Regions from separate parts of the Pseudoalteromonas piscicida genome, predicted to be linked through region 1. Evidence: predicted binding sites of a transcription regulator. Region 1 holds the regulator's gene; the other holds the start of a gene.
What was found. Region 1 encodes FliA, which starts transcription of late flagellar genes. Its sites were predicted from a motif close to CTAAAGNTNNNNNNNNNNNNGCCGATA; they were not measured.
Positions count from the first base shown of each region.

Region 2: a site for FliA is predicted at 1,477-1,503, ahead of B1L02_RS02870 (DUF3530 family protein). Genes of this name have one in related genera too.

Region 1 is NZ_CP021646.1:2,304,108-2,307,526, reverse strand. Features, by position in the region: gene B1L02_RS10790 (MinD/ParA family ATP-binding protein) at 1-822, shown strand, start outside; gene B1L02_RS10785 (RNA polymerase sigma factor FliA) at 825-1,559, shown strand; gene cheY (chemotaxis response regulator CheY) at 1,602-1,985, shown strand; gene B1L02_RS10775 (protein phosphatase CheZ) at 2,006-2,782, shown strand; partial or broken gene B1L02_RS10770 (chemotaxis protein CheA) at 2,796-3,419, shown strand, end outside.
Region 2 is NZ_CP021646.1:603,105-606,523, reverse strand. Features, by position in the region: gene B1L02_RS02880 (2OG-Fe(II) oxygenase) at 1-420, shown strand, start outside; gene B1L02_RS02875 (DUF368 domain-containing protein) at 458-1,393, opposite strand; gene B1L02_RS02870 (DUF3530 family protein) at 1,534-2,379, shown strand; gene djlA (co-chaperone DjlA) at 2,389-3,234, opposite strand; gene murU (N-acetylmuramate alpha-1-phosphate uridylyltransferase MurU) at 3,224-3,419, opposite strand, start outside.

The DNA.
Region 1 (3,419 bases):
AGAATGAGTCAAAATAGCAACCAGGGTGTAAAAGTAATAGCCGTGACCGGTGGAAAAGGTGGGGTGGGTAAAACCAACGTCTCGCTCAATACTGCCATCGCTATGGGCCAACAAGGACAGCGAGTTCTCGTTTTAGATGCGGACTTGGGCTTGGCAAACTGTGATGTGATGTTAGGTCTAAGGGTAGAAAAGAATCTGTCACACGTGTTGTCGGGGGAGTGTGAACTCGATGAGATTCTCGTAGAAGGTCCCGCAGGTATCAAAATTGTGCCGGCGACCTCAGGCTCTCAAAATATGGTAGAGCTGACTCCTGCGGAGCATGCAGGACTTATTCGCGCATTTAGCGAGCTTAACACCCAATTTGATGTATTAATTGTTGATACTGCAGCAGGTATCTCAGATATGGTTCTGAGCTTCTCTCGAGCTGCACAGGATGTGATGGTTGTTGTGTGTGATGAACCGACTTCCATTACCGATGCTTACGCGTTGATCAAAGTTTTAAGCAGAGAGCATGGTGTCTACCGTTTTAAAATTGTTGCCAATATGGTTCGCAGTATGCGTGAAGGGCAAGAATTATTTGCTAAACTTTCAAAAGTTACAGACCGTTTTCTTGATGTTGCACTGGAATTAGTGGCCACCGTACCGTTTGACGAAAACATGCGTAAATCATCTCGCAGACAAAGAGCTATCGTAGATTTATTTCCGAGCTCCCCTGCGGCGATTGCGATTAAGGGACTTGCCGCTAAGGCAGTTAAATGGCCAATTCCGCATCAACCTTCCGGTCATCTAGAATTTTTCATTGAACAACTTGTAAACGGGTGATTATGGCTTCTCCGGTCAATAGAGCTGCGGGATATCAAACTTCAGACCACATTCATAAGGTGGTTGAACGGCATGCTCCACTTGTCAAAAAAGTGGCGTGCCACCTGATTGCTCGACTTCCGGCAAGTGTGCAACTCGACGACCTCATCCAGTCAGGAATGATCGGATTGATTGAGGCATCTAAAAATTTCGATGCAACTAAAGGAGCTAGTTTCGAGACCTTTGCGGGGATCCGCATTCGAGGTGCAATGCTAGATGAAATCCGCCGCGGTGATTGGGCCCCTCGTTCTGTTCACAAAAATAGCAGAATGGTTGCTGAGGCCATCTCTGAGTTAGAATCTCTCCTTGGTCGAGAACCAAAAGACACTGAAATCGCTGAAAAACTTGATATATCTTTAGATGAGTACCATCATATTTTACATGATGTAAATGCAAGTAAAGTTATCGGCATTGAGGATCTTGGGGTTGATGAAGATGTGATAACCCCGGCAAACAGCGATTTTGCGCTAGACAAACCGTTTAATAACGTTAAAAATGAACGTTTTAACGAGTCTTTAGTAAAAGCTATCAAAGCGTTACCCGAAAGGGATGCTCTGGTTTTGTCACTTTACTATAACGACGAAATGAATTTAAAAGAGATTGGTGCCATTCTAGATGTCAGTGAATCTCGAGTAAGCCAAATTCACGGTCAGGCAATGATAAAGCTTAAAGCTAAAATCAATGACTGGATAAATTAGAGTACATAAAATAGTTGGGTTCGAACCTCACTGGAGGAAGTTTTGGATAAGAACATGAAGATTCTCGTGGTTGATGATTTCTCTACTATGAGAAGAATAATCAAAAACCTATTAAGAGATTTAGGCTTTACCAATGTTCAAGAAGCTGATGATGGTAGTACAGCACTTCCGATGCTACAAAATCAGGAGTTTGACTTTGTAGTAACTGATTGGAACATGCCAGGCATGCAGGGTATTGATCTGCTTCGTGCTATACGCGCAGATGAAAAGCTTAAGCACATTCCAGTGTTGATGGTTACCGCAGAAGCGAAAAAAGAACAAATTGTTGCAGCAGCGCAAGCTGGGGTAAACGGATATATTGTCAAACCGTTTACTGCAGGCACGCTCAAAACTAAGCTTGAAAAAGTATTTGAGCGACTAGGCTAAACAGCAAGGGGATATGGCCTATGTCTGTAAATGCTGCGCCGCAAATTACACTTGAACAAGCCAAGCAACTTGTTGAGCTCCTAGAGCAAGGTGAACAAGAAAAAGCTGACCAGCTGATTTTAGAAGCTGCTAACAAAGAGCAATCGGAGTTGTTTGCGGAAGTTGGAAAGCTAACTCGCCAATTACACGAGTCCTTGAAGAACTTTGAGCTGGATACTCGACTCTCAGATCTCACGACAGAGGCTATACCTGACGCCAAGCAGCGTCTTAATTATGTTATGGAAATGACAGAAAACGCTGCTAATAAAACGATGGACGCGGTCGAAGAAAGCTTACCTCTTGCGCAAAATCTTGCGGATGAGTTAGCACAAATAAAGCCAACTTGGGATCGGTTGATGAGCAGAGATATTCAACTCGGTGAGTTTAAGTCTCTGTGTCATGATCTCGACAGCTTTATGCAGACTTCAAAGACACGTACAGACGAATTACAAGGTTTGATGACTAACGTGCTGATGGCTCAAGACTATCAGGATTTGACTGGGCAGGTTATCCGCCGCGTCATTGAGCTTGTGAGAGAAGTAGAAGATAGTCTCATTCACCTGCTGACTGCATTTGGGACTTCAGATGAAGCGCCTTCAGCTGCAGTGAAAGCGGATGAAAGCGAAATAAAAACAGCTGAGATTATCAGTGATGAATTGTCTGGGCCTGAAGGTCCAATTATTGACGCTGAATCGCGAGATGATGTGGTTTCTGGTCAAGACGAAGTCGATGACTTACTATCTAGTTTAGGCTTCTAGTTGGAGAGTGTGTATGAGCTTTGAAGTCGATGAAGATATCTTGCAGGACTTTCTTGTTGAAGCAGGCGAAATATTAGAACTGTTATCTGAACAGCTTGTTGAACTAGAAAATAATCCTGAAGATAAAGAACTTCTCAATGCGATTTTCCGTGGCTTCCATACTGTAAAAGGTGGAGCAGGCTTCCTCGGCATGACCGAACTGGTTGATGCCTGTCACGGTGCAGAGAACGTGTTTGATGTACTACGACAAGGGCAGCGAAAAGTAACGTCTGAATTGATGGATGTTATTTTGCAATCTTTGGATACGATCAACGAAATGTTCGCTTGTATTCAAAATCGTGAGGAACCGGAAGCTGCCGATCCTGTGTTGCTTGAAACCCTCCACAAACTCAGCCAACCTGCATCTGAAGATGAAGTCAGTGAAGTGATTGACGAATCTGTTTCTGAGCCAGAACCTGTGGTGCCAGATTTGAGTGCGGATGATATTTTATTCGATGCAGATGTTGACTCTGGCGATGATAGCAGTTCCAGCATTGATGAGATAACAGAAGAAGAATTTGAAAATCTATTAGATGAATTACACGGTTCAGGTAATGCTCCTGCTGTTGCTCCGGCAGCTAAATCCGATGCTGTATCA
Region 2 (3,419 bases), 1.7 Mb from region 1:
GGCCGTCACTCCATTGAATCGACAAGCCCTGACGCTCTGAAAAAGCTCTACAATGACCTCAACAGTAGCGCTGTACAGTCCTGCTTTTCAGCAATTTCAGGACAAAACATTATCCGTACCTCTGCCCAAGCAACACGATTTATCGGTGGTCAGTATTTAACTCGGCATAATGATATTGTTGAAGCTGAGGGGCGGGTTTATGCCTATGTACTCAGCCTAAGCAAAAGTTGGCACCCTGACTGGGGCGGGCTACTGCAGTTTTTTGAACGCGATGGCACCCCCACTAAAAGTTATGCACCTAAGTTTAATTCACTGGTGGTTTTTGATGTAAGCAAAATTCATTCAGTGACTTATGTGGCGCCATTTGCAAAAGCGCCGCGACTTTCTGTGACGGGGTGGTTTAGAACAATAGACACGTAAGCTCAACCCGTGTCTATTGTTCTAGGTGTCTATTTTATTAGTATTTTTCGCTTATCTTTTCAATAGTTAAGATCAGCGCAAGGCCAGCGATGGCAAGCGCAATACATGCCAGCGTATTCGGGTCTTGACCATAAAGCGTACTGTATTGCGCTGGCAAAATATTGGCCTGACTCAATGGCTTTTCGATACCACTGGAATTCACGTAAGTCGTAAGCACTTGTTTCCAAGGCCACAATAAATTAAGCGAGCCCAGTAAAAAACCAGCGAGTAGCGAGAACGTTACTTGCTGATAGTGCGCTAGTAGCCAGCTGAGTAAGCGCGAAAACGACATTAACCCCACAATACAACCAAGTAAGAATAAACTCACTAAGCCAAATTCAAGCTGATTCACGGCACTGAGTACGTGGCCATACATACCCAGCAACAGTAGGATAAAACTCCCTGAAATTCCCGGTAAGATCATCGCGCAGATGGCGATCGCACCTGAGATAAAAAACATCCAATGAGATGCCTGCGCTTCTGCCGGTGAAAGGGAAGTAATAGCGAAGGCCACGATAGCCCCAACTGCGCAGGCGATAATATTTTGGCCGTTCCAATGAGAGACTTGTTTTGCAACATAGATAAAAGAAGCAACGATAAGACCAAAGAAAAATGACCACACCAGTGTTTGGTGTGCTTCCAATAAATAGGTGATCACCTTTGCCAAAGAAGCCGCACTAATTAGCAAACCGGAAAATACTGCAAGTAAAAAGCTACCATCAATGTACTGCCAAGTTGCTTTTAGGCCGTCACGGCGCAATATGCTCAAGGCCTGTAAGTTCACACTTTTGATGGCATTTAAAAAACGTGCATAGATACCAGTGATAAAAGCAATGGTACCGCCAGAAACCCCCGGAACAACATCCGCAGCGCCCATTCCAGCCCCTTTTAAAAACATCAAGAGATAGTCTCGTTTGCTATCTTTGTACTGCACAAATTTCTCCTTTCATTTTACTTTACTGCGTAGGATCAAATGCCCTTCGCAGTTTAACTTAAAACGCTAAAAAATAGCGACAGCTAAAGTTTTCACTTAAGTGGTCGATAACAAATCATGAGATTTTACGCGCTTTTACCATGATCATAAGAACGCTTTTATTACTTGTTACTGCTGTATCCACCGGGGCTCTTGCAGCAGAACATATTGACGCTGCACCACTTGGCTCTCTTTATCAGCAGGATGCTAATCGCTTCTACGATCCATCGCAACTCATAAAACTAGAGAGTGAAAACGAAAGCTTTTATGTATTTCATCAAGAATATATGGCAGCCGCTCGCGAAGGCATCGTAGTCTTATTGCCCGACATGCAAACTCCGCCTCTCAATAACAGCGGCATAAGCTTTCTCGCAAAACGCTTAAGCGATGATGGCTACGACACTTATACCCTCACTCCGCCGGACCTTTCTTATGCACCGAGTCTGCTAGAGCAAGATATCGCGCTCCCCGATGCTGAAAAACCGGCTCAGCAAGCGCTTGCCCCCATTTCAGAGTCTAATCTCGACGAATATAAAATGGCCTTGATCAGCCGCTTTGAGGTGCTTTATAACACGCTATCCATGACTCAAACAGAGAAACTGGTGGTTGTCGCATTTGGTAACAGCGCTGGTTTATTTGCTGAGCACTTAGCAACGCTACCCAATCTACGCATCGATGCCTTTACCGTTGTTAGCCCACAACTGCCTAATGCAACGCGGCAAAAGCACTTGGCATCCAACCTTTCTTTGATAAGCCCGGCTTTACTGGATGTGTACTACAGTTTTGACAATCCTATTGTGGTGGACAGCACGCCAGACAGAGCGCGCTGGGCGAGAAAAAACAGTAAATTTGATTATCGCCAACGGGAGCTTTTTGGAGAAAAAACCGATCCACTCCAACATCAGAGACTCAGAAAGGAGTTACTCGGTTTTTTACACGTCTTATAGTGTTTCAGCTTAGCTCTTTTTTAAATATTCATAGGCGGACTGAATGTCTTGGCTTTTGCGCTTTGCAACTTCCATCATATGCTTTGGTAATCCCTGAGACACCAATTTGTCAGGGTGATGCTGCGACATCAGTTTGCGGTAAGCTTTTTTGATTTCACGCTCATTTGCCCCTTCACTCAATCCCAGTACAGCCAACGCTTTAGCGCGGTTTAAGCCATTATCTTGTGATGCTGGTTGACCGCCGCCATGTTGCTGGTGTTGATGTTGCGATCTCCCCGACGCCTGCGAGCGGCGAAACTCAAATTCTGCTTGGTAGCGCTTTAGCAAGAATAGAAAGTGGGTTTCTGCGAAGCCTAAATACTTGCTCACCTGTTTAAGTAAGGCTTTCTCCGCATCAGACACATGACCATCACAAAATGCCATTTGAATTTGAATCTCTAAAAACAGCTGCCTCAAGTCATAGCGTCTAGCAAAAGCTTCTTTAAAATCGGTAACCGCTTCTTTTATCGAAAAGTCACTGCTTTTTCCCGCTGTAAACGCATGTTGTGCTTCTTTTCGTTCTTCACCCTGCAACCCCATTTCGCTCATAAACGCAGACGCGGCTTGAATGTGGATTTCGCTGACACGACCATTAGACTTCGCAATATGCCCCATCACAGAAAAACAGCTAGAAAAGAACAAGGCTTGGCGCTCATGCAGATCTTCACCTTTCATGAAACCTTGAAAGCCACCGACTTTATCAAAATCCTGACGCAAACTTTTATCAAATAAATGGCCGAGATAAAAACCTAAAATAGCGCCTAACCAACGACCAAATAAAAAGCCGAAAATTGTGCCTAATAATTTACCCCACATCGCAATACCCTAACTTATCATTGATCATTTTTAGTCGCTCTGGCGTGCCGATGTCGTCCCATGCGCCCAAATACAGTTCAGTAGAAACTTTATGCTGCTCAAGCCCACTGCGCAACAAGGGCCCTAGTTTTATAAAGCCAATCCCAAGCTCGGTAAAAAAACTTTGGTGATATTTACCAATGCCG